3 regions of the Solwaraspora sp. WMMD937 genome follow, and region 1 is predicted to be linked to each of the others. Evidence: predicted binding sites of a transcription regulator. Region 1 holds the regulator's gene; each other region holds the start of a gene.

Region 1 (9,770 bases):
GGGTTCCGCTGCGGCTTCCTCGGCCTGCTGCACCTGGAGATCATCCGGGAGCGGCTGGAGCGGGAGTTCAACCTCGACCTGATCTCGACCGCCCCGAACGTGGTCTACCGGGTGGTGATGGAGGACGGCGAGACGGCCACCGTCACCAACCCGAGCGAGTACCCGACCGGCAAGATCGCTGAGGTGCACGAGCCGGTGGTCCGGGCCACCGTACTGACCCCGAACGACTACGTCGGCGCGGTGATGGAGCTGTGCCAGGGGCGGCGCGGCTCGTTGCAGGGCATGGACTACCTTTCCGCCGACCGGGTCGAGCTGCGCTACACGCTGCCGCTCGCCGAGATCATCTTCGACTTCTTCGACCAGCTGAAGAGCCGCACGAAGGGCTACGCCTCGCTCGACTACGAGCCCTCCGGCGAGCAGCCGTCGGACCTGGTCAAGGTGGACATCCTGCTGCACGGTGAGCCGGTGGACGCGTTCAGCGCGATCGTGCACAAGGACAAGGCGTACAGCTACGGCACGACGATCGCTGCCAAGCTGCGCAACCTCATCCCGCGCCAGCAGTTCGAGGTGCCGATCCAGGCGGCGATCGGCAGCCGGGTGATCGCCCGGGAGACGATCCGGGCGATCCGTAAGGACGTGCTGGCCAAGTGCTATGGCGGCGACATCAGCCGTAAGCGCAAGCTGCTGGAGAAGCAGAAAGAGGGCAAGAAGCGGATGAAGATGGTCGGCCGGGTTGAGGTGCCGCAGGAGGCGTTCATCGCGGCCTTGTCCACCTCGGATGGCGGTGGCTCGGACGGGAAGTCCGGTGGCAAGCGGTGATCCCCCGTGGGTACGGACCGAGCGCGGCGTACTGCCCGCGGTGCGGGGCCGGGCTTCCCGGTCCGCCGCCGGTGCGCTGCGGTGGCTGCGCCTACCAGCTGTTCCAGAATTCCCGGCCGACCGTCAACGTGGTGGTGACCGACCCGGCCCGGACCCGGTTCCTGGCCATCCGGCGGGCCAAGCCGCCCCGGGCCGGTCAGTGGGAAACTCCTGGCGGGTTCTGCGACGGGGCGGAACACCCCCGGTCTGCGGCGCTGCGCGAGTGCCGGGAGGAGTTGGGCGTCGAGGTCGAGCTCGGTGCGCTGGTCGGTCTCTACCTGGGTGAGTACGAGTTCCAGGACGAGCTGTTGAGCGTGCTGGAGTGCTTCTTTCTGGCCACCCTTGCCGGCGACCGGGTCCGACTCGACTCGGCCGAGGCCACCGAGTGCGGTTGGTTCGCCCTCGCCGAGCCGCCACCGTTGGCCTTCGCGACCATGGACGCGGCGATACGGGACGTGGCGGCATCCTTCGGACGTTGACGCGGTTGATCGTCGGCGGAGATGAATCGGTTTGGTTGTCGCGATGGCCGGGAACTTAGCGGTCACCAAGGACAACACGACATCTCCGACAAGGAGGATGAACAATGACCGTAATGGGCATCATCACCGCTCTCATCGTCGGCCTCATCATCGGTGCGCTCGGCCGTCTGGTCGTGCCGGGCAAGCAGAACATCCCGATCTGGTTGACCATGCTGATTGGCGTCGGCGCCGCCCTGCTGGGCACCGTCATCGCCCGTGCCGGCGGCTTCGCCAGCACCGCCGGCTTCGACTGGCGGGAGTTTTTCGTGCAGGTGATTCTGGCTGCGGTCGGTGTGGCGCTGGTCGTCGGGGTCGGTGGCCGGCGCAGCATGAGCCGGTACTGACTGGCCGGGTCGACTGGCCGAGCGGTCGGGCCGACGGACTGACCGCGCGATCGACAGCTGACGGCACCGGGTCCGTCGTCGGCGCCCATCCCCGGCACAGGGCGGGGCGGATGCCGACGACGGACCCGGTTGTCCGCAGGTCAGCGCAGCCAGGGGATGCTGCGGTCGAGCAGCCCACGCTCCTTGAGTTCCTTACGGAGCGGGATTTCGTCGTCGATGTAGCCGTCCCAGTTGATGCCCCAGTAGTTGGCGGTGTGGGTGCCTTCGCCGAGCAGCTGTCGCTGCACCGGCGTCCGGTTCGCCCACCACTGGCCGTCCTTGTCGACATGCAACTCGTCCAGCGGGCGGATCCAGCGGTACGTGTACCCGATGAACAGCATCTTGCGGGTGATCGTGGACAGGTTGGTCGACCGGGAGTGCCACTGCCGGCGGTCGAAGATGAACGCGTCGCCCGGGTTCGCGGTGATCTCGACCGAGCCTTCGGGATCCGGGTTGTGCACGGTGAGGTCCGCCGGGCGGGGCAGCGAGTTGCGCAGGTGGCTGCCGGGGATCACCTTGGTGGCGCCGCGGCCGGTCTCCGACAGGTCGGACAGGACGTAGGCCACCTTCAGCGAGAACATCGGCCGGGGCAGGTTCGGATCCATCGTCTCCGGGTCGGAGTTCTGCCGGTAGCCGTCCTGGTGCCACCCCCAGTACGGCTTCTCCGGCTCCAGCGCAGGTGGGGTCACGTCGAGGTGGTTGTGGTGGGTGTAGATGTTCCAGCCGGCCAGCCCCCACATGTACGGGAACGCGATCGGATGGGTGAGCAGGTCGCCGAAGAGTTCGTCGCGGTCCAGAAAGCCCAGCAGGTGCAGGGTGCCGTCGGCGGTGGTCCTACCGGCGGCCTTCTCCTCGGCGTACACCCGGTCGACCGCGGCCTCGAGTGCTGCCCGGTGGTCCTCGGTCAGCACGTTGCGCAGCAGGAGGAAGCCCTGCTCGTGGAACTCCTTGCGGTCGATGTCGCTGATCGCTTCGTAACCGGTCCGCCCGCCGTAATCGAACACAGCTTTCCCGTCCTGTCGGTGGTGCGCCCTTTTTCGGGCCTGGCGGATGCCGATCCTAGCCCGCCTATCGGCCGGCCCGCCCGGGCCGATTGTCAGCAATTCGCGGGCCGTGTGGTCGGCCACAGCTGATTGCACGTGAGGTGTCGGGGCACGCACTTTCGGTACAGGATCATCGCGCGAAATGTCCGGATTGTATAATTTGCCGTATGTTGCGCTAACTGTCGGTCAAGATGTGCAACCAGAGGGCCGGTTGTCGACGTCAGGCGAAGACCTCCGCCATCACCCGCCCAGTCTCGATGTCCCCGCCGGAAATCGACGACCAACTGCCGCCTTCCGCAGTCCATTCCTGATCGCCGAACGTGACCCTTTTGACGCCATGATCAGTGGCGTGGGAAACGAGCCAGTGCGCATATCGCCAACCGGCCTGCGTGTTCTCCACCGGTACGCTCAGTGATGGCGTGGTGGACACCGGTAGCAGCGACTCCAGGCCGCCCCAGTCCAGCCGCAGTCCGGCGGTGAGCGCGGCCGTCGCCTCGGCACCCCGCATCACCGGATCCCGGGTCACCGTGCAGGCGACCGCTCCGGTGGCCTCGCCGAGCAGCGCCGCAGTGAGCACCTGCGACTCGTCAGTCCACTTCTCGTACGCCTCGGGGAAGGCCGACCGCTGGACGGCCTGCGCGGCGTCGGTGACCCGCATGTCCTGCCAACCCCGGACCCGTTCCAGGCCGGCGTAGAACGCGTTCGTCGCGTACCTGGTGTCGCGGATCTGTTCGACCGTGCCCCACCCCTGGCTGGGCCGCTGCTGGAACAACCCGACCGAATCCCGGTCGCCGCCGGTCAGGTTGCGCAGCTTGGACTCCTGGAACCCGGTCGCCAGCGCCACCACCACGGCACGGGGCGGCAGCCCGCGCTGCACCCCGATCGCCGCGATCGTGGCGGCGTTCGCCATCTGCTCCGGGTCGAGCGACACCCGACGCAGTTGGCCGTCGCCGGCCCCGGGCATGGAGTCGGGCAGCTCGACCGTGCAGCCCCGCCAGCCACCGGGCAACGCGAAATCGCCGATCCACCGGCCCAGGCCGACCCCGCCCAGAAGGGCGATTGCCGCCAGCACGGCGACCAGCACCAGCACCGTCCGAGCCCGCACCGTCACCCCCACGCGTGTTGCTGGGACCTTTGGTACACCAGGGACGGTTGTGTCGTCCAGCGGGAGCGGGTCCCGCGCTTGTCGTACGCCGGCCCTTACGCCGTACGCCTCGACCCCTTACGTCGGAGATACCCCGTTTCGGGGCGACTATCCGTGGTCACCGCCCGGCAGCCAGCTCGGGTCGCGTTTGTCGCGGAACGCCCGTACGCCCTCGCGGCCCTCTTCGGAGAGGAAGTATCCGGTGGAGAGCTCACGCAGCTCGGCCGTCTCGGCCCGGATGTCCGCCGCCGGGGTGCGGCGGAGCAGCTGCTTGGTGCCGGCCAGGGCACCCGGGGCGCCCCGGACCAGTGCGGCGCAGCTCGCCGTCACCGCAGCGTCCAGCTCCCCGGCCGGTACGGCGGCGCTGACCAGACCGATCTGCGCCGCCCGGGCACCGTCGAACAACTCACCGGTGAGGTACAGCTGCGCCGCTGCCCGTGGCTGCAGCCGACGCAGCACAGTGGCGGAGATCACCGCCGGGACCACTCCGAGCCGTACCTCGGTGAAGGCGAAGGTGGCCGCCGCGTCGCAGATCGCGATGTCGGCCGCGGCGATCAGCCCCAGCCCGCCGGCCCGGGCCGGGCCGCCGACCCGGGCCACCACCGGCTTGGGGCACTCCCAGAGCGCCGCCAGCACGTCGCCGAGCATCCCGACCGGCACCTGCCGGGTCGCGTACGCCTCGGCGGTCTCCTTCAGGTCGGCGCCGGAGCAGAAGACCGGACCGGTGTGGCTCAGCACCACCACCCGGACCTGCGGGTCGGCGACCGCCTCGGCCAGGCCGGCGAGCAGGTCGGTCATCAGCGGGGTGGACAGCGCGTTGCGGTTGCCCGGGCTGTCCAGGGTCAGGGTGGTGATCCCGGCGGCGGTGGCCGTACGGATCAGTGGCTGCGCGGACCTGGTGGGTCGGGGCTCATCCATGCCGGCACACTAGTCCCATGCCAGGAGCACCACCCGCCGGTACGCCGGTGCCCGCCGACGGGGCGCTGCCGCCGTCCGCGCTCGCCCGCAGCGGCCGGCGCGGCTTCGGGGTCTATCTGCACGTGCCGTTCTGCGCCACCCGCTGCGGCTACTGCGACTTCAACACGTACACGCCCGCCGAACTTGGCGGCAGCGCGCCGGTCGGCGAGTACCTGGACGCCGTACTGGCCGAGCTGGAACTGGCCGCGAAGGTCCTGGCTGACCGCCCGCCGGGGCAGGTGGACACGGTCTTCGTCGGCGGCGGCACGCCGAGCCTGCTGCCGGCCGACGCGCTGGCCCGGCTGCTCGACGCGATCGACGCCACCTGGGGGCTGGCCGCCGACGCGGAGGTCACCACCGAGGCCAACCCGGAGTCGGTGACCCCGGCGTCGCTGCGGGCGCTGCGGGCCGCCGGCTACACCAGGGTGTCGCTCGGCATGCAGTCGACCGCAGCGGCGGTGCTCGCCGTGCTGGACCGCCGGCACGCGCCGGGCCGCGCGGTCACCGCCGCCCGGGAGGCCCGGGACGCCGGATTCGAGCACGTCAATCTCGACCTGATCTACGGTACGCCGGGGGAGAGCGCGGCGGACTTCGACGAGTCGCTGGCGGCGGCGGTGGCGGCCGGGGTGGACCACGTCAGCGCGTACGCGCTGATCGTCGAGGACGGCACCCGGTTGGCGGCCCGGATGCGGCGCGGCGAACTGCCGTATCCCGACGATGACGTCGCCGCCGACCGCTACCTCGCCGCCGAGTCGGCCTTGAGCGGCGCCGGATTCGACTGGTACGAGGTGTCGAACTGGGCCCGGTCGGACGCCGGCCGGTGCCGGCACAACCTGTTGTACTGGACCGGCGGTGACTGGTGGGGGCTCGGGCCGGGGGCGCACAGCCACGTCGGCGGGGTCCGCTGGTGGAACGTGCGGCATCCCCGGTCGTACGCCGAGCGGCTGGCCGCCGGACGGTCGCCTGGCCACGGCCGGGAACTACTCACCGGCACCGAGCAGCAGGTCGAAGAGGTGATGCTGGGGCTGCGGCTGGCCAGTGGGCTGCCGCTGGCGCGACTGGCCCCGGCCGGCCGGGTCGCGGCCCGCCGAGCCGGCGACGACGGGTTGCTCGACTCCGGCGCGCTCGCTGCCGGGCAGGCGGTGCTGACCCTGCGCGGCCGGCTGCTGGCCGACGCGGTCGTCCGGGACCTGCTCCCGTGAAACCCGCTGCTGGGCTGCCTTACGTGGCGTGGCCCGCCTTGCCCGCCACCGGTGACGCCCCCGGAGCCAATACGGATCCGGGGGCGAGCGGTGTCACTTGATGAGATTGGCGGACATCGGGTACTTGTACAGCGTCCCCTCGTTGGCCTTAACGCCCGCGATGATCCCGAAGATGATCTGGATCGCGAACACCACCAGGCTGGGGATGAACAACAGGCACCAGCTGACGAAGAGCAGCACGAAGGCGATCGCCGACCAGAGGATCTGGAAGTTGAGCGCGGCCAGTGCGTGCGCCCGTACGGCCGGTGACTGCTGACCCTTGACCAGGTAGGCGATCAGCGGGCCGACGAAGCCGAGCGGCCCGAAGCTGATGAACGCGCCCAGGGCGCCACCGAAGTGGGCGATCAGGGCCCAGGTCTTGTCGTCGTTGGTGGCGTAGCCGGACGGGGGTTGACCTCCGTACGCCGGACCGCCGGGCGGGTAACCGCCGGGCGGGGGGTATCCGCCGGCGCCGCCGGGCGGCGGGGGGTATCCGGGAGAGGAGGCCTCGCCCGGCATCGAGTAGGACGCTGGAGGTGGCGGCGGGGAGTTGGGGTCCTGCGGCATGCCGCCGGGACCGTTCTCCCCTGGTGGGCGAGGTGGTTCAGTCATGCCCGACACGGTAGGGGGACGGATCAAGCCGCGCCAGTTAGCCCCGCCGACGATTTTCCCGTCCGGGCAGGCCATCTCCGCTGGTCGGTCGGCTTGCGTGGGGCCCGCCGGCCGGCTTCTCCGGCCCGCCGGCCGGCTTGCGGAGCCCCGCCGGCCGACCGATCCGACCCGGGTGAGTGCGCTTGGTGACATATCGCCCGGTACGCCCCCGCCCGGCGAACTGATCATCGCCGGCCCGGCCCGATCGACGTATGCTGGCACTCACAACCGGCGAGTGCCAGCAGGGGCGTCCGTCGTCGGTCCGGCCACCCACCGGCCGCCGTGACGGCCGGGACCGTAGCCTCGGACCGGTCCGACCGGTGTCAGCGGAGGAGGTGCAGATGGGTCTCGACGACCGCAAACTCGACGTGCTTCGGGCGATCGTCGAGGACTACGTCGCCACCCAGGAGCCGGTCGGCAGCAAGGCGCTGGTCGAGCGGCACCAGCTCGGGGTGTCACCGGCGACCGTCCGTAACGACATGGCGGTGCTGGAGGAGGAGGGCTACATCCGGCAGCCGCACACCAGCGCCGGGCGGGTCCCGACCGACCGTGGCTACCGGTTGTTCGTCGACCGGCTGTCCCGGGTGAAACCGCTCAGCCCGGCCGAGCGCAGGGCGATCGAACGTTTCCTCGCCGGCGCCGTCGACCTCGACGACGTCGTGCACCGCACCGTCCGGCTGCTCGCCCAGCTCACCCGCCAGGTCGCGGTGGTGCAGTACCCGAGCCTGTCCCGGTCGTCGGTCCGGCACCTGGAACTGGTGCCGATCTCGACCACTCGGCTGATGCTGGTCCTGATCGTCGACACCGGCCGGGTCGAGCAGCGACTGGTGGAGCTGCCGGCCCCGATCAGTGCCGACGACGTGACCGACCTGCGTCGGCTGGCCAACGAGAAGCTCGACGGTTGTCGGCTCTCCGACACCCCGCCGTTGGTCCAGGCGTTGGTCGAAGAGGTGCCAGCGGACCTGCGACCGGCGATGACCACGCTTTCGACGGTCCTGCTGGAGACGCTGGTCGAGCGGCACGAGGAACGCCTCGCCCTGGCCGGGACCGCTAACCTGGCCAGAGGGGGACTACTCGACTTCCAGGGCTCCCTGCGTCCGATACTGGAGGCACTGGAGGAGGAGGTCGTCCTGCTCAAGCTGATCGGCGAGGTGGAGCCGAGCACCCTGCGGGTCCGCATCGGCGACGAGAACGAGATCGACAATCTGCGGGCCGCATCCGTGGTCAGCACCGGTTACGGTCCGGGCACCGTCATGGTCGGTGGCCTCGGCGTGCTGGGGCCCACCCGGATGGACTACCCCGGCACCATCGCCACGGTTCGCGCCGTGGCACGCTACGTCGGCGATCTGCTGGCGCAGAACTGACCGGCGGGCAGGATCAAAACGACCCGGCGAACTGCACATGCGAGACTGACACATGAGGACACCAGACGCAGTGGCCAAGGACTACTACGGGATTCTCGGCGTGAGCCGGGACGCCTCCGCTGACGACATCAAGCGGGCCTACCGCAAGTTGGCCCGGCAGTACCATCCGGACGTCAATCCGGATCCGGTGGCGGCTGACAAGTTCAAGGACATCAACGCCGCGTACGAGGTGCTCTCCGACGACCAGAAGCGGCAGATCGTCGATCTCGGTGGCGATCCGTTGGCGCCCGGCGGCGCGCCCGGCGGCGGCCCCGGCGGGGCCGGGCCCTTCGTCGGCTTCCAGGACATCATGGACGCCTTTTTCGGGGCGGCGGCCGGCTCCCGTGGGCCGAGGTCGCGGACCCGCCCCGGCGCCGACGCGATCCTGCGTCTGGAGCTCGATCTGACCGACACCGCGTTCGGCGTCGAGGCGCCGATCACCGTCGACACTGCGGTGATCTGCACCACATGCTCTGGCGCGGGCACCGCGTCCGGCACCCACCTGGCGACCTGCGAGGCGTGCGGCGGGCGCGGCGAGGTCCAGTCCGTGCAACGGACCTTCCTCGGTCAGGTGGTCTCGTCCCGGCCCTGTGTCGCCTGCCAGGGCTACGGCACCGTCATTCCGCACCCCTGCACCACCTGTTCCGGCGACGGCCGGGTGCGGACCCGACGTTCGCTGACCGTCAAGATCCCCGCCGGGGTGGAGGACGGGATGCGGATCCGGCTGGCCCAGCAGGGCGAGGTCGGGCCGGGCGGGGGCACCGCCGGTGACCTGTACGTCGAGATCCACGAGCGGCCGCACGACGTCTACTCCCGCAAGGGCGACGACCTGCACTGCCGGGTCACCGTGCCGATGACCGCCGCGGCGCTCGGCACCCGGCTGACCATCCGGACCCTGGACAGCGACGAGCCGGTGGACGTCAAGCCGGGCACCCAACCGGGTGCCACCCTGCGGCTGCGTGGGCGCGGCGTGCCACATCTGCGCGGCACCGGCCGCGGTGACCTCTACGTGCACCTCGACGTGCGTACCCCGACCAAGCTCGACGCCGAGCAGGAGCGGACGCTGCGGGAGTTCGCCAAGGCCCGGGGCGAGGAGGTCGCTGAGCTGACGAAGCAGGGCGGGTTCTTCTCCCGGATGCGCGACGCGTTCAACGGCCACGGCTGACCCACCGACCCGCCCCGGCCAGCGAGTAGCAGCGGAGAACCGATCCGACGTGAGCGCCCCACTGTTTCTCGTCGAGCGCCTGCCGACCGGGCCGACCCACACCCTCGACGGGCCGGAGGGCCACCACGCCGCGACGGTGGTCCGGCTGCGCCCGGGTGAGCGGTTGCGGCTCGCCGACGGGCGCGGTGGCGTCGCCGACGCGGTGGTCGAGGCCGTCGGCCGGCACCAGCTGGATCTGCGGGTCGTCGACACCGGGTACGTCAGCGCCACCGACCCCCGGCTGGTGGTGGCGCAGGGCGTCGCCAAGGGTGACCGGGGCGAGTTGGCGGTGCAGGCGATGACCGAGGTCGGGGTCGACGAGATCCTGCCGTGGGCGGCCGCCCGATCGGTGACCCGCTGGCGCGACG
Region 2 (9,770 bases), 2.6 Mb from region 1:
GACGGCGGCCGGCCCGGCGCCGGGCCGGGTGAGCGCGGCCGCCGCGCCGACCACGCCGAAGACCGCGATGCCGGCGAAGCCGACGGCGAGCCGGCGGGCGGCCAGCACCCCGATCACGGCCGCGAACCCGGCGAGCAGTACGCCGGTGCCGATCAGCAGCGCGGTCTTGTCGTGTACGCCGAACACGTCGATGGCGAACTGTTTCAGCGGCTCGGGGACGGTGTCGACGACCACCCCGCCGACCGCGACCAGCGGTGCCGAGCGGGCGCCGGTGGCGACGGCGACCAGCTCGGCCAGGCCCAGGGCGAGCGCGGCCGCGGCCACCCCGGCGAGCGCCGCGAGCGGCCCGGGCAGGTGGCCCGGTGGTTCGGTCTGCGCAGCTGGCCCGGTCGGCTCTGGCCCTGTCGCGTCCGGCACCGTCGGCTCCGGCCTCATCGCGTCCAGCCCATCTGTCCGGCACCGTACCGGGTCGACGGCGCATAGGTACTGCCGACGATACGCAGAATCCGCGTGATCAGAAACCTCGGACGGAGTGCGCCTCGGCCGTACTGATCACGCGGATCCAGGGTGTAGCAGGTGGAACTTCCGGTCAGAAACCGGGACCGTGCTGGTGGCCGTGCCCGTGGTCGTGACCGTGACCGCCAGCGGCCGGCTCAGCCTTCTCCGGCTTCTCCACCACGAGACTCTCGGTGGTGAGCAGCAGCCCGGCGATCGACGCGGCGTTGCTGACCGCGTTGCGGGTCACCTTCACCGGGTCGATGATGCCGGCCCCGGCCAGATCGACGTACTCACCGGTGGCGGCGTTGAGACCGTGGCCCCAGTCGCCTTCGAGCACCTTGCCGACCACGACGTACCCGTCGTAGCCGGCGTTCTGGGCGATCCACCGCAACGGCTCGTGCAGCGCCTTGCGGACCACCGACACGCCGACCTTCTCGTCGCCGTCGAAGCCGAGGTCGTCGTCGAGCACGGCGGCGATCTGGCTCAGCGCCGCGCCGCCACCGGGGATGGTGCCCTCCTCGACCGCGGCCTTGGTCGCGGCGATGGCGTCCTCGATGCGGTGCTTGCGCTCCTTCATCTCCACCTCGGTGGCGGCCCCGGCCTTGATCACCGCGATGCCGCCGGAGAGCTTCGCCAGCCGCTCGGCGAGCTTTTCCCGGTCCCAGTCCGAGTCGGACGCGTCGATCTCCTTGCGGATCTGGGTGACCCGGTCGGCGACCTCGGAGTCGTTACCGGCACCGTCGACCACCGTGGTGGTGTCCTTGTCGACCACGATCCGCCGGGCCCGGCCCAGCGACTCCAGCCCGACCGCGTCGAGCTTGTAGCCCAGCTCCGGGGCGATCAGCTCGGCGCCGGTCAGGATCGCCATGTCCTGCAGCATCGCCTTGCGCCGGTCACCGAAGCCGGGGGCCTTGACCGCGCAGATCTTCACGGTCTTGCGTACGGCGTTGACCACCAGGGTGGACAGCGCCTGCCCGTCGACATCCTCGGCGACGATCAGCAGCGGCTTGCTGTCCTGGACAATCTTCTCCAGCAGCGGCAGCAGCTCCTCGATCGAGGAGATCTTCTGGGTGGTGATCAGGATGTACGCGTCCTCGAGGACCGCCTCCTGCGCTTCGGCGTCGGTGACGAAGTGCGGGGAGATGAAGCCCTTGTCGAACTGCAGGCCCTCGGTGACCTCCAGCTCGGTGGCCAGGGTGGAGCCTTCCTCGACGGTGATGACGCCGTCGCGGCCGACCCGCTCCATCGCCTCGGCGATCAGCTCGCCGATCGTGGCGTCCTGGGCCGAGATCGTCGCGACCTGCGCGATCGAGCCCTTGTCGGCCACCTCCGCTGCCTTGGCCAGCAGCGATTCGGAGACCTTCTGTGCGGCCGCGTCGATGCCGCGCTTGAGGCCGGCCGGGTTGGCCCCGGCGGCGACGTTGCGCAGACCTTCACGGACCATCGCCTGGGCGAGCACGGTTGCGGTGGTGGTCCCGTCGCCAGCGACGTCGTTGGTCTTCGTCGCCACCTCCTTGACCAGCTGCGCACCGAGGTTCTCGTACGGGTTGGTGAGCTCGATCTCCTTGGCGATGGTCACGCCATCGTTGGTGATCGTCGGAGCGCCGAACTTCTTGTCCAGCACGACGTTGCGCCCGCGCGGGCCGAGGGTGACCTTGACCGTGTCCGCGAGCGTGTTGACGCCGTGCTCCAAGAGGTGCCGGGCGTCGTCCGAGAAACTCAGGATCTTCGCCATGACATTCCCTTCACAGGCACTAGCCGTCGGCCGGCCGGCGGCTGCCGGCACCGGCCGACGGGCGACGCCCCGAAGCCCCGGGCTGGGGCTTCGGGGCGTTCAGCACTGGCAGTAGGTCACTTCTCGATGACCGCGAGGACGTCGCGGGCGGAGAGCACCAGGTACTCCTCGCCGGCGTACTTGACCTCGGTGCCGCCGTACTTCGAGTAGATGACCGTGTCGCCGACGTTGACGTCAACCGGGATCCGGTTGCCCTTGTCGTCGACGCGGCCGGGGCCGACAGCGAGGACGGTGCCCTCCTGCGGCTTCTCCTTGGCGGTGTCGGGGATCACGATGCCCGACGCCGTGGTGGTCTCAGCCTCGTTCGCCTGGACCAGGATCCGGTCCTCGAGCGGCTTGATCGCAACCTTGGTCGCGGTAGTCACGGGCATACCCTCCTGGGGTATCTGGTTTTGGTGCCGGCCACGTGGGTAACCGGCGTCAATCTGCCTCATGTCCACCGGGCGGATCCGTCGTCGCGGGTGCCGGACCGCCTGGCGTTTCGCTCACCGGCGGGAGCCGGCGGGCTGGCACCCTCGACCCGAGAGTGCTAACCGCAGATTAGCAGTCGCCTGTGCGGAGTGCTAGCCCGATGGCCGAGCATGGACAATGTCGCGGTGCACCCGGACGAACTGGCCGCCCTGCGCGCCCCGGAGGGCGCGGCCGCGCTGGTTGCCGCGGCCGAGGTGCTGGCCGCGCCGGGCGGGGCGGATCCACTCGCGGCAGCGACCGCGCTGCGTACCGCCGGGGTGCCGGCAGCGCTGGCGACCGCCGCGCTGACCCAGGCCGCGCTGCGCGCCCGCGCGACCGGCAAGTTCGGCCCGGCCGCCGCCCGGATGTTCTTCACCCGCGCCGGCCTGGAGCAGGCCACCCGGTCGGTGGTCGCCGACCGGCGCGCCGCCCGGTTGCGCGCCGCCGGGGTACGCCACCTCGCCGACCTGGGTTGCGGTCTCGGCGCGGACTCCCTCGCCGCCGCCCGGGCCGGCATCCGGGTGTACGCGGTGGAGGCCGACCCGGCCACCGCCGCGATCGCCGCCGCCAACGCCGAGGCGACCGGGCTGGCCCACCTGGTCGACGTGGTCTGCGCCGACGCCACCGGAGTCGACCTCACCGGCTACGACGCGGTCTTCTGCGACCCGGCCCGCCGGTCCGGCACCGGTCGGCGCACCTTCGACCCAAACAACTACTCCCCGTCCTGGGACTTCATCCGGACCCTGGTCGCCCGGGTGCCACGGACCGTACTCAAGGTGGCACCGGGCATCGATCACAGGTTGATCCCGCCAGGAGCCGAGGCCGAGTGGGTCAGCGTCGACCGGGAGGTGGTCGAGGCGGCGTTCTGGTGCGGCCCGCTGGCCGACACCCCACGCCGGGCCACCCTGCTGCGGACCGGCCAGCCGGCCAGCGACCTGACCGGCGACGGCGGCGAGCCGGTCACCGTCGGCCCGGTCCGGCGTTACCTGTACGACCCGGACGGGGCGGTGGTCCGCTCGCACCTGGTCGCCGCGTTCGCCGCGACCGTCGACGGCACTCTCGCCGACGAGTCGATCGCCTACATCTACGCCGACACGCCGACCGACACGCCGTACGGCAGGTGTCTGGAGATCACCGACGTGCTGCCGTTCTCGCTGAAGCGGCTGCGGGCGCTGCTGCGCGAACGCGGTGTCACGCGGCTGGAGATCCTCAAACGCGGATCCCCGCTCGACCCCGCCCAGTTGCGCCGCGACCTGCGGCTGCGTACCGCCGTCGGGGCCGGCGTGGCGGCGAGTCTGGTGCTGACCCGGGTGGCCGGCGCCCCGACGGCGCTGCTCGCCCACCCGGTGCCGGCGCCGGGCCGGTGAGCGCGCCAGCCCGGTGAGCGCGCGGGGCCGGTAACGTCGCGCGGCATGGCAGGTACCGCGACTCCGGCGACGACGCTGCTGACCAAGCGGCGGATCACCTTCCAACTGCACCCGTACCGGGTCTCGCCGGACACCCCGGACTACGGCGCGGCGGTCGCGGCCGCCCTCGGCGTCGCCGCCGAGCAGGTGTTCAAGACGCTGGTGGCGCAGGTCGACGGGGCACTCGCCGTCGGCGTCGTGCCGGTCACCGGGGAGCTGGACCTGAAGGCCCTCGCGACGGCGCTCGGCGGCAAGCGCGCGGTGCTGGCCGAGCGGGTGCTCGCCGAACGGACGACCGGGTACGTCCGGGGCGGCATCAGCCCGATCGGGCAGCGTAAACGCCTGCCGACGGTGCTGGACGCCTCGGCGCAGCGGTACGCCGAAATGTACGTCTCGGCCGGTCGTCGCGGGTTGCAGTTGAGTATCACTCCGAGTGACCTCGCAGCGGTGACTGGCGCCCGATTCGCCCCAATCGCTGCTCACTGATCCGGTCAGTCGACGGGCAGATGTCCACCGCGTTGCTGAATTGTTATCGCGGGCAACAAAACTGGTGACGTCACCGTCTTGTGCCCGGCGCCACACTCCTAATACGTTGCCGGACACAACAAAAACCGCGATGGCCCAGCTCAGCCCCAGGCCGTTGCCGTCGCCGGCCGGGCCTCCGGAGCTCACCAGCGCCCCGCGAGCCCACGCCCGAGACCGCACGACACGCACCAGCACAACCCCTTGTACGCGAAACATCACCCTTCGAAAGGACCCGAGCGATGCGCAAAGGGATCCTCAGCACCGCCGCCGCCGGTGTCCTGCTCGCCGGCGGCCTGACCGCCTGTGGCAGCGACACCGGCACCGACACCGGCAGCGGCGACACGCCGACCCCGAAGATCGGCGTGATCCTGCCGGACAGCGCCTCCTCCGACCGCTGGGAGACCGCCGACCGGCGCTTCCTGGAAGAGGCGTTCGACGCCGCTGGCGTGCAGGCCACCATCCAGAACGCCCAGGGCGACAAGGCCCAGTTCCAGACCCTCGCCGACCAGATGATCACCGACGGGGCCACCGTCCTGATGATCGTCAACCTGGACTCCGGCACCGGCAAGGCCGTGCTGGACAAGGCCAAGCAGCAGGGCGTCGCCACCATCGACTACGACCGGCTCACCCTGGGCGGCTCCGCCGAGTACTACGTCAGCTTCGACAACGAGGCCGTCGGCCAACTGCAGGGCGAGGGCCTGGTCAAGTGCCTGACCGACGCCGGCGTGGAGAAGCCGACCATCGCCACCCTCAACGGCTCGCAGACCGACAACAACGCCACCCTGTTCAAGGCCGGCTACGACGGCGTGCTCGACCCGCTGTACGAGTCCGGCGAGTACGTCAAGGGCCCGGACCAGTGGGTGCCGGACTGGGACAACACCCAGGCCGCCACGCTGTTCGAGCAGATGCTGACCCAGACCGGCGGCGAGATCGACGGCGTGCTGGCCGCCAACGACGGCCTCGGCAACGCGGCGATCTCGGTGCTCAAGCGCAACGAGCTCAACGGTCAGGTGCCGGTCACCGGGCAGGACGCCACCCCGCAGGGCCTGCAGAACATCCTCGCCGGCGACCAGTGCATGACCGTCTACAAGGCGATCAAGGCCGAGGCGCAGGCCGCCGCCGACCTGGCGGTCGCGCTGGCGAACGGTGAGCGCAAGGAGGTCGCGCAGACCGTCACCGACCCGGAGACCAACCGGGAGGTGCCGTCGGTGCTGCTCACCCCGCAGGCCATCTACAAGGAGAACGTCGCCGACGTGGTCAACGACGGCTACGTCACCGCCGAGGAGCTCTGCACCGACGAGTTCGCCGAGCTCTGCGCCGAGGCCGGCATCAGCTGACCGGCGTACCGCCGACCGACCGGTAGCCCCGCCGCGGGTGTCACCCGGCAGCACCATCGCCGGGTGACACCCGCGGCGGCGGAACCGGCGCCGGCCGGGCACCCTCACGAAGGAGACCACCCGTGTCCGCGACCCCCCTGCTGCAACTGCGCGGGATCGACAAGAACTTCGGCCCCGTCCAGGTGCTGCGCAACGTCGACTTCGCCGTCCACGCCGGCGAGGTGACCGCGCTCGTCGGCGACAACGGCGCCGGCAAGTCCACCCTGGTCAAGTGCATCAGCGGCATCCACCCGATCGACCGCGGCGAGGTCGTCGTTGACGGCCGCCGGGTGCACATCCACAACCCGCGCGACGCCGCCTCGCACGGCATCGAGGTCGTCTACCAGGACCTCGCGCTCTGCGACAACCTCGACATCGTGCAGAACATGTTCCTCGGGCGGGAGAAGCGCTCCGGGATCGTCCTGGACGAGACCACCATGGAGCAGATGGCCGCGGACACCCTCGCCGGGCTCTCCGTCCGGACCGTCAAGTCGCTGCGGCAACTCGTCGCCAGCCTCTCCGGCGGCCAGCGCCAGACCGTCGCCATCGCCAAGGCTGTGCTGTGGAACAGCAAGGTCGTCATCCTCGACGAACCCACTGCGGCGCTCGGCGTCGCCCAGACCGCCCAGGTGCTCGAACTGGTCCGCCGGCTCGCCGACAACGGCCTCGCCGTCGTACTGATCTCGCACAACATGAACGACGTCTTCGCGGTGTCGGACCGGATCGCCGCGCTGTACCTCGGCCAGATGGTCGCCCAGGTACGGAGCACGGAGATCACCCACGCGCAGATCGTGGAGCTGATCACCGCCGGCCGCAGCGGTGACCTCGGCCTACCGGCCGACAACGGCACCGAGTACGCCGCCACCAACGGACCGGGAGCCGACCGATGAGCACCGCCACCTCCACAGTCCAGCGGCCCGCCGCCCCGGCCGACTCGCCCGGCGTCGGCGAACACCTGCGCAACTACTTCTCCCGGATCCGCGGCGGCGACCTCGGTGCGCTGCCCGCGATCCTCGGCCTCGTCGTGCTCTGCACGGTCTTCTCGATCGTGCGACCCAACTTCTTCACCGCCGGCAACTTCGCCAACCTGTTCATTCAGGGCGGCGCGGTCACCCTGATCGCGATGGGGCTGATCTTCGTCCTGCTGCTCGGTGAGATCGACCTGTCCGCCGGCTTCGCCAGCGGCGTCTGCGCCGCGATCCTGGCGGTCGTCTCCACCGAGATGGGACTGCCCTGGTACGTGGCGGTGCTGGCAGCCGTGGCCACCGGAACCCTGATCGGCACCGTCCTCGGGTTCTTGGTCGCCAAGGTCGGCATCCCGTCGTTCGTGGTCACCCTGGCCGCGTTCCTCGCCTTCCAGGGCACGGTGCTGCTGCTGATCGAAGGCGGCAAGAACGTCTCGCTGCGCGACGACGTGCTGATCGCGATCGTCAACCGCAACGTCCCGCCGGTCGTCGGCTGGGCGATCTTCGGCGTCGGGGTGGCCGGGTTCGCGCTGATCCAGCTGCTGCGCTACCGCACCCGGTCCGCCAAGGGCCTGGTCACCGACCCGATCGTGGTGGTGCTGGCCCGCATCGGAGTGCTGATCGCGATTGCCGGTGCCGCCGTCTACATCCTCAACCAGGAGCGCAGCATCAACCCGCTGATCACCTCGCTGCGCGGGGTGCCGATCGTGGTACCGGTCATCGTGGTACTGCTGATCTTCTGGACCTTCGTGCTGCGGCGCACCGCGTACGGCCGGCACATCTACGCGGTCGGCGGCAACCGGGAAGCCGCCCGCCGGGCCGGCATCAACGTCGACCGGATCCGGATCTCCGCCTTCATGATCTGCTCCTCGATGGCCGCCGTCGGCGGCATCGTGGCCGCCAGCCGCGCCAACTCGGTGGACGCCAACACCGGCGGCAGCAACGTGCTGCTGTTCGCCGTCGGCGCGGCGGTGATCGGCGGCACCAGCCTCTTCGGCGGCAAGGGCCGGGTCCTCGACGCGGTCCTCGGCGGCGCCGTGGTCGCGGTCATCGAGAACGGCATGGGACTGCTGAATGTCAGCTCCGGGGTGAAGTTCGTCTTCACCGGTCTGGTGCTGCTGCTGGCCGCCAGCGTCGACGCGCTGTCCCGCCGTCGCGCCGCCGCCGGGTCCCGATGACTGCGGAGACGACGAACCGATGCGGGCAGGACCCAGCCAGGAGGAGATCCGCCGGCACAACCTCGGCGCGCTGCTGCGGCACGTGCACGTGCACGGCGCCACCTCACGGGCCGAACTGACCACCACGCTGGGGCTCAACCGCAGCACCATCGGCGCGCTCACCGCCGACCTGGCCGCCGCCGGCCTGGTCAGCGAGGGCGGTGCCCGGGAAACCGGCCGGGCCGGACGACCGTCGCTGGTCGTCCGGCCCGCGTCCGAGCGGGTGTACGCGTACGCGCTCAGCATCGAGGTCGACCGGTTACGGGCCGCCCGGGTCGGACTCGGTGGCCGGATCCTCGACACGCGCACCGGCGACCGACCCCGGGGCACCCTCGCCGCCGAGGCGGTCGGCCCACTCACCGGCTTCGTCAAGGAGCTGCACCAGGCGGTGCCGGCCGGAGCGGTCTGCGTCGGCAGCGGCGTCGCGGTCTGCGGCATGGTCCGCCGCGACGACGGCATGGTCCGGCTCGGCCCCACCATGGGCTGGGTCGACGAGCCGCTCGGCGCGGCTCTGGCCGAGGCGCTCGGCGACGACCGGGGCGTCCTGGTCGGCAACGTCTCCGACGTGTGCGCGCTGGCCGAACACACCCGGGGCGCGGCGGTCGGCTGCGACCACGTCGTCTACCTGTACGGCGACGTCGGCGTCGGCGCCGGAATCATCGCCGGTGGCCGGCGGGTCACCGGGCACGGCGGGTACGGCGGCGAGGTCGGCCACATGGTGGTGCACCCCGGTGGCCGGCCCTGCCTGTGCGGATCCCGGGGCTGCTGGGAAACCGAGATCGGCGAACACGCGCTGATCCAGGCAGCCGGCCGCAGCGGGGAAGTCGTCGGCCGGGAGGCGGTGCTCGCCGTGGTTGACGCGGCCGACCGGGGCGACGGCCAGGCCCAGGCCGCGGTCCGCCAGGTCGGCAACTGGCTCGGCTTCGGCGTGGCCAACCTGGTCAACATCTTCAACCCGGAGACGGTGATCTTCGGCGGTACGCTGCGGGACGTCTACCTGGCGGCGGCTGCGCACGTGCGCAGCCGGCTCAACTCCAACGGACTACCGGCCTGCCGGGAACACGTCCGGCTGCGTACCCCGAAACTCGGCGACGACGCGCCGCTGATCGGCGCCGCCGAACTCGCGTTCGAGCAGCTGCTCGCCGACCCGCTCGACGCGGTGGCCGGCTGACCCCGGTCAGCCGACCGCCCGCGCCGACCCGAGGCCCTGCCAGGTGCGCCACAGCTCGGCGTACGGGCCGTCGGCGGCGACCAGCTCGTCGTGCGAGCCGAACTCGGTGATCAGCCCGTCCTCGACCACGGCGATCCGGTCGGCGTCGTGTGCCGAGTACAGCCGGTGCGCGATCGCGATCACCGTACGTCCGTGCAGCACCACGGCGAGCGACCGCTCCGTGCGCCGGGCGGTACGCGGATCGATCAGCGACGTCGCCTCGTCCAGCACCAGGGTCTGCGGATCGGCCAGCACCAGCCGGGCCAGGGCAAGCTGCTGGGCCTGGTCCGGACCGACCGGATGGCCGCCGGCACCGACCACCGTGGCC
Region 3 (9,770 bases), 910 kb from region 1:
GCGCCGGAGGCGCTGTGCGAGCGTCCTCCCGACCAACCTTCCCCGACCGGTAATTCGGTCGCGCAGGGTGGCTTGGCCCCGTCACGCTCGACGGCATGGACATCACCATCACCCCGCTGGATCCGGCCGACGAGGCCGCCTTCGAGCAGGCGTACCAGATCAGGCGGTCGGCCCCCTTCGTCCCGGACATGCCGCCGACACCCCGGCAGTGGTTCGAGGCCCTGCTGCGGCATCAGCGGCACAGCGTACGGTTCGAGGCCGCGTTGGCCAGTGTGGACGGCGCGCCGGTCGGGTTGGTCGCCATGGAGTTCCCGCTGCTCGACAACCTCGACAACGTCGGCGTGGACATCCAGGTGGCCCCCGGGCACCGGCGGCGCGGCATCGGCCGAGCACTGTACGCGTACGCCGTGCGGCGGGCCCGGGAGACCGGCCGCACCCGGATCATGGGGCACTCGGCGGACACCATGCCCGGCGGCGTCGCCCGCGACCCGGCGCCGACCGCCTTCGCCCTCGCCATGGGGGTCAAATCGGCCCTGGTCGAAGCGCGCCGTCGGCTCGAGATCGACACCGTCGACCAGCCGGCGCTCGACGTGATGCTCGCCGAGGACTGGCGCCGCGCCCCCGGCTACGAGGTGCTGACCTGGGTCGGACCCTGCCCTGAGGAGTACCGCGCCGATCTCGCCTACCTGGACGGGCGGATGGTGACCGACTCGCCAATGGGTGACCTGGAGTGGGAGCCGGAAAAGGTCGACGCCGACCGGATCCACGAAGCGGATCTGGCCCGGGAGGCGGCCGGCACCCGCAGCTACCACACGGTGACCCGGCATCTGGACAGCGGCCGGATCGTCGCCTGGAGCAACATCACCCGGCAGGCCGAACCGGACTGGCACGCCTATCAACAGATCACCATCGTCGCCCCGGATCATCGCGGCCACCGGCTGGGCACCATCGTCAAGATCGAGAACCTGCGGTTCACCTTGCGCCACGAACCGGCGCTGCGGGTGATCGACACCTGGAACGCCGACAGCAACCAGCACATGATCGCGATCAACGAGGCGATCGGCTTCCGGGCGGTCGACATCTGGCAGAACTGGCAGCAGACCATCTGAGGCATGATGACGGCATGACGGAGACCCCGCACCCGCTGTACGTCACGCACGCCGACACCCTGGCCCGCGCGCTGACCGCGATCGCCGAACGCGACTACTGGTCGGCCTACCCCGAGTCGCCGAGCCCTCGGATCTACGGCGAGCACGCCGCCGCCGAGGGCGCGGCGGCTTTCCGCGCCTACCTGGGCAAGGATTTCCCCCTCGACCAGCCCACCGCCACCGGCGAACCGATCGCCACCGACGACAGCCCGTTCGGCATCGAACTCGGCGTCCGGTACCCCCGCGCCGACGCCGACCAGATGATCGCCGCCGCCCGGGCCGCGCTGCCCGCCTGGCGTGACGCCGGCCCGCGCAGTCGGGCCGGCGTCTGCCTGGAGATCCTCGCCCGGCTGCACGAGCACAGCTTCGAGCTGGCCAACGCGGTGCAGTTCACCACCGGCCAGGCGTTCGTGATGGCGTTCCAGGCAGGCGGGGCGCACGCGCTGGACCGCGCGCTGGAAGCCGTCGCCTACGCGTACGCCGAGATGACCCGCCACCCGCGGACCGCCGGTTGGGAGAAGCCGACCGGTCGGGGCGAGCCGCTGCGGATGACCAAGACGTTCCATGTGGTGCCGCGCGGCGTCGCCCTGGTGATCGGCTGCCACACCTTCCCGACCTGGAACTCCTACCCGGGGCTGTTCGCCTCCCTGGTCACCGGGAACCCGGTGCTGGTCAAGCCGCACCCGGGCGCGGTGCTGCCGCTGGCGATCACCGTCCGCTACGCCCGCGAGGTGCTCAGCGAGGCCGGCTTCGACCCGAACCTGGTGCAGCTCGCGGCCGAGGCGCCGGGCGAGCGCCTGGCGACCGTCCTCGCCGGCCGCCCCGAGGTGCGGATCATCGACTTCACCGGCTCCACCGAGTACGGCGACTGGTTGGAGGCGAACGCCCGGCACGCCACCGTCTACACCGAGAAGGCCGGTGTCAACACGATCATCGTCGACTCCACGGCGGACTTCGCCGGCATGTGCCGCAACATTGCCTTCTCCTTGTCACTCTACAGCGGACAGATGTGCACCACGCCGCAGAACATCCTGGTGCCGGCCGGCGGCATCGAAACCGATCAGGGGCGCAAGAGCCCGGACGAGGTGGCCGCTGGCATTGCCGCCGCGATCGGCAGACTGACCGGCGACCCGGCGCGGGCGGTCGAGCTCATCGGCGCGATCGTCGACGACGCGGTCCTCGACCGGCTCGCCGCAGCGGCCAAGCTCGGCGAACCGGTGCTGGAGTCGCGGGAGATCAGCCATCCGGCGTACCCGGACGCGGTGGTGCGTACCCCGCTGGTCGTCAAGCTCGACGCGGACGCCGACGACGGCTACGGCCGGGAGTGGTTCGGGCCGGTCACCTTCGTCGTCGCCACGGCGTCCACCGCGCACAGCGTCGAGATATTCCGGCGTACGGTGACAGCCCGCGGTGCGCTGACCGCCGGTGTGTACTCGACCGACCAGCGGGTACTCGCCGACGTGGAGGCCGCCGCGCTGGACGTCGGTGTGCACCTGTCGGCGAACCTCACCGGCGGCGTGTTCGTCAACCAGTCGGCGGCCTTCTCCGACTTCCACGCCAGCGGTGCCAACGCCGCGGCGAACTCGGCGTTGACCGACGGCGCGTACGTCGCCGGCCGGTTCCGGATCGTCCAGTCCCGCCGGCACGTCTGACCCGGCGCGGCACGGGAGCCGGGTCGGCTCCCGTGCCTGCCCGGTGTCGGGTCGGCTTCCGTGCCGGCTTGCGCCGGCCCGCCGGTCACGCCGGCCGGCGCATCTGCAACTCGGTCAGGTCCGGCCGGGTCGGGTGCGGCAGTCGTACGCCGGTGTCGGCGAAGCCGAGCCGCTGGTACGCCCGTATCGCCCGGTCGTTGCCGACCACCACTTCCAGCAGCAGCTCCGGCCGCCCGGCCGCGCGTGACCAGGCGGCGACCGCGTCGACCAGTTCGGCGAGCAGGTTCCGGCCGCGCCAGGCCGGGCTGATGTAGACGGCGAACAGGACGGATACCGACGGGTCGTCCCGCCAGACGTGTGCTCCCGCGTGCGCCACGAACGATGTCGGACCGGTCTCAGCCACGAACTGGGCGATCAGGTCACCGACGGCGGACCGGGCCGCCCGCTCGGCGTACTCGTGCAGCGGGCGGGCCGCCGCGTCGGCGAGCCGTTCGATGAACGCCAGCGGCGAATCGGCGAGCATCTCCAGCCGCAGCGCGCGCATCCGGGCGGCGTCGTCGGCCCGGATCCGCCGGACGGCGGCTACCGGCGGTACGACGTGGTCGGTGTCGGTCCCAGTTCCCATGCCGGCATGCTCGCCCGGCGTGGCCCGGCCGACAACCGGAATCCCGCCTTCGGCCCGGCCCGTACCGGTCACGCCACCAGCCGCCGACGTCATGCCCTCGCCGGCAGCGGGGTCACGCCACCAGCAGCAGGGCGGTGCCGAGTTGCCGGCAGTAGTCGACGCCGTGGTCGAGCCCGTGCCGCCCGGGGTAGCGGGCCAGCGCGCCGATCACCCAGGTCTCCCCGATCGCGAGGCAGCTGATGTGCCAGAGCCCGTCCTCGTCGCGCAGCAGCCAGCCGTTCTTGATGGCGATGGTGGCCGCGTACTCGGCGGTGAGCGCGTCCCGTGGGCCGAAGTCGCCCGCACCGCGGACGGCGCGCATCTCGGACAGCAGCCACGGCGTCCACTGCGGCCCGGCCGCCCGCCCGTCGGCGAGGCAGCGCCCCAGCCTGGTCAGATCACGGGCGGAGACGACCGTGTTGCTCCACCGGTCGCGCTCCGGGGCCGAGTCGGTCAGCCCGCAGAGCCGTACCATCCGCTCGATGGACTCCCGGCCACCGACCCGGTCGTAGGTGGCGTCCGCGCCGGGATTGTCGCTGTCCCGGATGATCGACGACAGCTGGGCCAGCTGAGGTGTCCGGAGCATGTGGCCCTGTTCGTCGGCGCGGCGCAGGTCGTCGGCGGCCAGCCACACCTTGATCAACGACATGGTGTCGCTCTGCGCGGTGAAGTTCGGTGACCCGGTGATCAGCCCGGTACGCCGGTTCAGCGCCGCCCAGGAGAAGAATCCGTCGGTCGGTGTCGGTACCGGGCCGGCGCGCAGCAACACGCTGCGCTGCTGGTGGTCGTGGTCCTGGTCGGTGACGGTCCAGCCCGGCTCGCGCGGCGGTGGTTTACCGGCGTCCCCGGGCAGGCCGCCGGTGAACGCCGACAGCACGATGAGTAGCCCGACGGCGGCGGCCGCAGGGTGGCGTTGGCGGACGCGGTCGTGTCGGGGCGCGGTGCGGTCCGACCGTCGGACGGCCCGGCTGCCAGGCGCGCGATGCCGTCCGGACTTCACGTTCTGCGGTGTACGGGACACACGTGGTCAACGAAATGTGGTGCCAGGGAGACTTGACTGGGGGTTGATGTCCCCTTTTGGGATAGTGCGGTGCCGTCAGACCTCGTGTAGCGTGCGATTCCGGCTGCTGTACTCGGGCAACCCGCACGGGAGTCCCGATCGGTGGCTCCGGCCGGCGAACACGCCGGTCAGAGGGCCGGCAGAGGCCCGGCACGACAGAAGTGAGGTAGTGCACCGTGGCGCAGGGCACCGTGAAGTGGTTCAACAGCGAGAAGGGCTACGGTTTCATCGCGGTCGACGGGGGTCAGGACGTCTTCGTCCACTTCTCCGCGATCGAGATGGACGGCTACAAGGCGCTCGACGACGGGCAGCGCGTCGAGTTCGAGATCGCTCAGGGGCAGAAGGGTCCTCAGGCGGAGAGGGTCCGGGTCATCGCATAGTCGACACAGTCTGCGTACCCGCAAGGCGTCGGTTCTCCTCGAGGAGCCGGCGCCTTTCATCGTCTCACCTGATCTTGACCGTGACGGCAGTCTGCGGCCGCGCGGCCCGAAGGAGTACGTCGGGCCGGCAAGTTGCTGTTCGCTTGCACTCGACAGGGGAGAGTGCTAAACAAGGATTGGCACTCGCCAACCGGGAGTGCCAAAGGTCGGGGCGGTGGGGCCACCGCCGTCGTCCCGCTTCGCGGGGTGGCGGAGATGGCCGGTCGTCGCGGGCTATCCGGCCCGGCCGGCGGACGTCACTGTCGTTAGGTAGCGACGTCCGAAGGTGCGTAGAGCAGGCGGCATGGCGGAGCTGACCGGCTCCGGTGCTGCGAGCGTCCAGGAGGACAACGCCGTATGGCCAAGATGATCGCGTTCGACGAAGAGGCGCGCCGCGGTCTCGAGCGGGGCATGAACACCCTCGCCGACGCCGTCAAGGTGACGCTGGGCCCGAAGGGCCGCAACGTCGTGCTCGAAAAGAAGTGGGGCGCTCCCACCATCACCAACGATGGTGTGAGCATCGCCAAGGAGATCGAGCTCGAGGACCCGTACGAGAAGATCGGCGCCGAGCTGGTCAAGGAGGTCGCCAAGAAGACCGACGACGTGGCCGGTGACGGCACGACGACGGCGACCGTCCTGGCCCAGGCCCTGGTCCGCGAGGGCCTGCGCAACGTCGCGGCCGGCGCGAACCCGATGGCCCTGAAGCGGGGCATCGAGGCCGCCGTCGCCAACGTCGCGGAGGAGCTGAGCAAGCTCGCCAAGGACGTGGAGACCAAGGAGCAGATCGCGTCCACCGCGTCGATCTCCGCCGGGGACTCCAGCGTCGGCGAGATCATCGCCGAGGCGATGGACAAGGTCGGCAAGGAAGGCGTCATCACCGTCGAGGAGAGCAACACCTTCGGCCTGGAGCTGGAGCTCACCGAGGGTATGCGCTTCGACAAGGGCTACATCTCGCCCTACTTCTGGACCGACCCGGAGCGGATGGAGGCCGTCCTCGACGACCCCTACATCCTGATCGTCAACAGCAAGATCTCCTCGGTCAAGGACCTGCTCCCGATCCTGGAGAAGATCATGCAGTCGGGCAAGCCGCTGCTGATCATCGCCGAGGACGTCGAGGGCGAGGCGCTGGCCACCCTGATCGTCAACAAGGTGCGCGGCACCTTCAAGTCGGTTGCCGTCAAGGCTCCCGGCTTCGGTGACCGCCGCAAGGCGATGCTGACCGACATCTCGATCCTCACCGGCGGCCAGGTCGTCAGCGAGGAGCTCGGCCTGAAGCTCGACGCGGTGACCATCGACATGCTGGGCCGGGCCCGCAAGGTCCAGGTGACCAAGGACGAGACCACGGTCGTCGACGGTGCCGGCGACGCCGAGCAGATCCAGGGCCGGGTCAACCAGATCCGGGCCGAGATCGAGAAGAGCGACTCCGACTACGACCGCGAGAAGCTGCAGGAGCGGCTGGCCAAGCTGGCCGGTGGCGTCGCGGTGATCAAGGTCGGCGCGGCCACCGAGGTGGAGCTCAAGGAGCGCAAGCACCGCATCGAGGACGCGGTGCGCAACGCCAAGGCAGCCGTCGAGGAGGGCATCGTCCCTGGTGGTGGCGTCGCCCTGGTGCAGGCCGGCAAGACCGCCTTCGACAAGCTCGACCTGGTCGGCGACGAGGCGACCGGCGCGCAGATCGTGAAGATCGCGCTGGACGCCCCGCTGCGGCAGATCGCCGTCAACGCCGGCCTCGAAGGCGGCGTCGTGGTGGAGAAGGTCCGCAACCTGGAGGCCGGCCACGGCCTCAACGCCGCCAACGGCGACTACGTGGACCTGCTGCAGGCGGGCATCATCGACCCGGCCAAGGTGACCCGGTCGGCGCTGCAGAACGCCTCGTCGATCGCGGCGCTGTTCCTGACCACCGAGGCCGTGGTGGCGGACAAGCCGGAGAAGACCCCGGCTCCGGCGGGTGCGCCGGGCGGCGGCGAGATGGACTTCTGAGTCCAGCCACGCCGCAGTAGCGACAAGACCGCAGGGCGGTTACCGGGCAGCTTCCCGGTAACCGCCCTGCGGCGTCTCCGGTCCCGCGCCGATCAGGCGGTGGACCGGGCGGCCTGCACCGCCGCGTACGCGTCGACCAGCCCGGCGCCGGTGAGGTTCGCCGGGTCACCGCAGGTGTCACCGCCCCCGGTGCCGGCCTCGGCGGCGGTCTGCCGCAGGATCCGCGCCGTGCCGTCCAGATCGCCGATCAGCTCCGGTTGCGCCGACCACAGCAGCGCCACCACCCCGGCCACCTGCGGGGTCGCCATCGACGTACCGTCCAGCGCCGCGTACCCGCCGCCCGGCATCGCCGACAGCACGTCGGCGCCCGGCGCCACCAGGTCCGGCTTGACGGTGCCGTCCGGTGCCGGGCCCCGGCTGGAGAAGTCGGTGACCTTCCGGTCGGCGTCCACCGCGCCGACGGTCAGCACATCGGTGTACGGGGCCGGTGGGTCGTCGACCGAGCTGCAGAACGGTCCGGTGTTGCCGGCGGCGGCCACCATCATCAGCCCGGCGGCGGCCAGCGCCTCGGTGGCCGGCCGCAGCGAACCCAGGTCGCAGCCTTCCAGCTCCGGGCAGCCCCAGGAGTTGGTGAGTACGTGCGGGGCGCGCTCCGGTCGGCCGTCGGCGAACGGGTCGCCCCCGGTCGGGAACGGGGCCAGCATGAACTGCAGGCAGTCCAGGTAGCGTGCCGGGTTGCCGAGGTTGCGGTCCAGGTTGACACACCCGACCCAGGACGCGCCCGGCGCGACCCCGATCGAGGTGTCGCCGACGGCCGAGCCGAGCGTGTGGGTGCCGTGCCCGTTGTTGTCGGTCGGGGTACCGGTGCCGTTCCACGGGTCGAACCAGGAGTCGCCGCCGCCCCGGAACCCGTCCGCGAGCGCCGGATGGTCGCCGTCCACCCCGGAGTCCGAGGCGCCGACCACGATGCCGGCGCCGTCGACACCAAGCTCCGTCCAGACCCGTTCGGCACCGACCATGGTGATGTTCCACGGCGGGGTACGCGGAGCGGGCTGGTCGCCCCGTTCGGGCTCGACCGTGGCCGGCAGCGGCCGCAGTTGCTGACTGATCAGCACCCGGTCGACGTCGTCCCGCCGGGTCAGCCATGGCCGCAGCGCCGGCCCGGCGTCCACCTCGATCGCGTTGACCAGGTAGTACGGCGTGTAGGACAGCCCCCACCCGTCCAGATCGTCGCGCAGGTCGGCCTGGCTGGCCTCGGCGGTGTCGACCAGCCGTTGGAAAACCGTACGGACCCGTTCGTCGCGGGCCTCCGGCCCGGTGCCGCGCGGCACGTCGGACAGGTCGGCCTGCTCCCGCAACACCACGAACAGCCGTTCGCCGTGCAGGCCCGGCTGCCCGACGGCGAGGTGCACGGCGGCACCGGCCACCGCCAGCACCACGACGGTGGCCACCGCCACCCACCGCAGTGGTCGACCTGCCAGCCGTGGTGGTCGACCCGCCCGCCGCAGACCGAGACCGAAGCCGAGGCCGACACCCGACGCGAGCGCCAGCGCCAGCCCGACGCCGGCACCGACCGACGCCCAGAACGGCAGGTCACGGCCGATGGCCAGGAGCAGCGAGACCTCTTCCGGGTCGAGCAGGGCCAGCGGTCCGCCGACGGACAGCCCGGCCAGTACGCCGAGCGGCGCGCTGGACCGGTCGGCGGCCCAGCCGATCGCCGCGGCCGCGTACCCGATCGGCGGCAGCACCAGGATGACGGCCAGGTGCCCGCCGGGTTGGCCGATGCCGGCGGCGAGCAGCAGCAGCCCGACCCCGGCGACCGTCCCGCCGAGCAGGATGGTGCGCACCGCCGAGCGCCCCTGCGGGCCGGCGCCGATCGCCGTCCAGAACCGGCGGGGCAGCAGTTCGGCGGCGTACCAGCCGATCGCGGCCGCTGCGGCGACGGCGAGTGCCGTCTCCGCCGCGCCGCCCAGCGCGCCGACCCACCACCAGGGCAGCAGCATGACCAGCCCGGCCGCGACGGCGAGCAGGACAGCCACCATCCGGTCCGCCTTGCCAGACTGAGCGTGAGCTGGCTCAGTGTGAGCTGGCTCGGCCTGAGCTGGCTCAGCCTGAGCTGACTGAAGCTGACCTGGTTCGGCCTCGCTCGGTTCGGCCCGGCGCCGTAGCGCCCGCAGCCCGGCGGCGCCGCCGGCGGCGAGCACGGTGAGCGTGGCCAGGTACAGCTCATGGTGGACGGTGGGTACGGCCCGCAGCAGCCCGAAACCGCCGAGGGCGAACGCGGCGACCAGCCAGGCCCGGCCGGTCGCCCGTACCGCCGGTGACCGGGGCACCAGCGCCAGCAGCATGGTGGGTACGCCGACCAGCAGTGCGTTGCCGAACGCGATCAGCGGCCAGACCACCGCCGGGGTGGGCAGCCCACTGGCCTGCAGGACCTGGTCGGTCAGCCAGCCGCCGGCCTGCGCGAACACCGTCACACCGACCGACCAGATCGCGATCGCCACCGCAGCGACCGTCGGCCACACGCTGGCCGGCGGCGGCCCGGCGGCGGCGGACGGCTGCATCGGGTACGGCGGCTGCATCGGATAGGGCTGACCGGGGTACGGGTAGCCGGGATGACCGGGCGGCTGCGTCATGTCCGCCACCCTAGGCGGCCGGATACGGTGGAGAGGTGCGTGACCCTGCCGTCTCCCGGTACGCCGCCGGCCAACTGTCCGTGACCCGCCGCGCCGCCGATCTGCGCCGCCTCCGTGGCGAGCGGTTCGACGTACTGGTGATCGGGGGTGGGGTGACCGGCGTCGGCGCCGCCCTCGACGCCGCGTCGCGTGGTCTGAAGGTGGCGCTGGT

What was found. The regulator HrcA, encoded in region 1, represses chaperone genes, less so after heat shock. The targets are predictions, from matches to a motif close to GGTTNGCACNCTCNNNNNGAGNGTGCNAACC.
Region 2: groES (co-chaperone GroES) is a predicted target of HrcA. The motif match lies at 2,798-2,828, and genes of this name have one in related genera.
Region 3: groL (chaperonin GroEL) is a predicted target of HrcA. The motif match lies at 5,079-5,109, and genes of this name have one in related genera.

The regions. Positions count from the first base shown of each region.
Region 1 is NZ_CP120738.1:6,064,298-6,074,067, reverse strand. It holds gene lepA (translation elongation factor 4) at 1-819, shown strand, start outside; gene O7621_RS26830 (NUDIX hydrolase) at 816-1,337, shown strand; gene O7621_RS26825 (GlsB/YeaQ/YmgE family stress response membrane protein) at 1,442-1,720, shown strand; gene O7621_RS26820 (phytanoyl-CoA dioxygenase family protein) at 1,861-2,763, opposite strand; gene O7621_RS26815 (hypothetical protein) at 3,023-3,811, opposite strand; gene O7621_RS26810 (enoyl-CoA hydratase-related protein) at 4,055-4,864, opposite strand; gene hemW (radical SAM family heme chaperone HemW) at 4,882-6,105, shown strand; gene O7621_RS26800 (DUF4870 domain-containing protein) at 6,199-6,756, opposite strand; gene hrcA (heat-inducible transcriptional repressor HrcA) at 7,137-8,159, shown strand; gene dnaJ (molecular chaperone DnaJ) at 8,230-9,363, shown strand; gene O7621_RS26785 (16S rRNA (uracil(1498)-N(3))-methyltransferase) at 9,413-9,770, shown strand, end outside.
Region 2 is NZ_CP120738.1:2,104,463-2,114,232, reverse strand. It holds gene O7621_RS09105 (molybdopterin-dependent oxidoreductase) at 1-354, opposite strand, end outside; gene groL (chaperonin GroEL) at 590-2,233, opposite strand; gene groES (co-chaperone GroES) at 2,350-2,664, opposite strand; gene O7621_RS09090 (class I SAM-dependent methyltransferase) at 2,875-4,110, shown strand; gene ybaK (Cys-tRNA(Pro) deacylase) at 4,156-4,635, shown strand; gene O7621_RS09080 (substrate-binding domain-containing protein) at 4,914-6,011, shown strand; gene O7621_RS09075 (ATP-binding cassette domain-containing protein) at 6,134-6,940, shown strand; gene O7621_RS09070 (ABC transporter permease) at 6,937-8,193, shown strand; gene O7621_RS09065 (ROK family transcriptional regulator) at 8,213-9,403, shown strand; gene O7621_RS09060 (ABC transporter ATP-binding protein) at 9,410-9,770, opposite strand, start outside.
Region 3 is NZ_CP120738.1:381,919-391,688, reverse strand. It holds gene O7621_RS01855 (GNAT family N-acetyltransferase) at 96-1,109, shown strand; gene paaN (phenylacetic acid degradation protein PaaN) at 1,124-2,800, shown strand; gene O7621_RS01845 (GNAT family N-acetyltransferase) at 2,886-3,425, opposite strand; gene O7621_RS01840 (serine hydrolase) at 3,538-4,464, opposite strand; gene O7621_RS01835 (cold-shock protein) at 4,701-4,904, shown strand; gene groL (chaperonin GroEL) at 5,301-6,923, shown strand; gene O7621_RS01825 (S8 family serine peptidase) at 7,016-9,487, opposite strand; gene O7621_RS01820 (glycerol-3-phosphate dehydrogenase/oxidase) at 9,595-9,770, shown strand, end outside.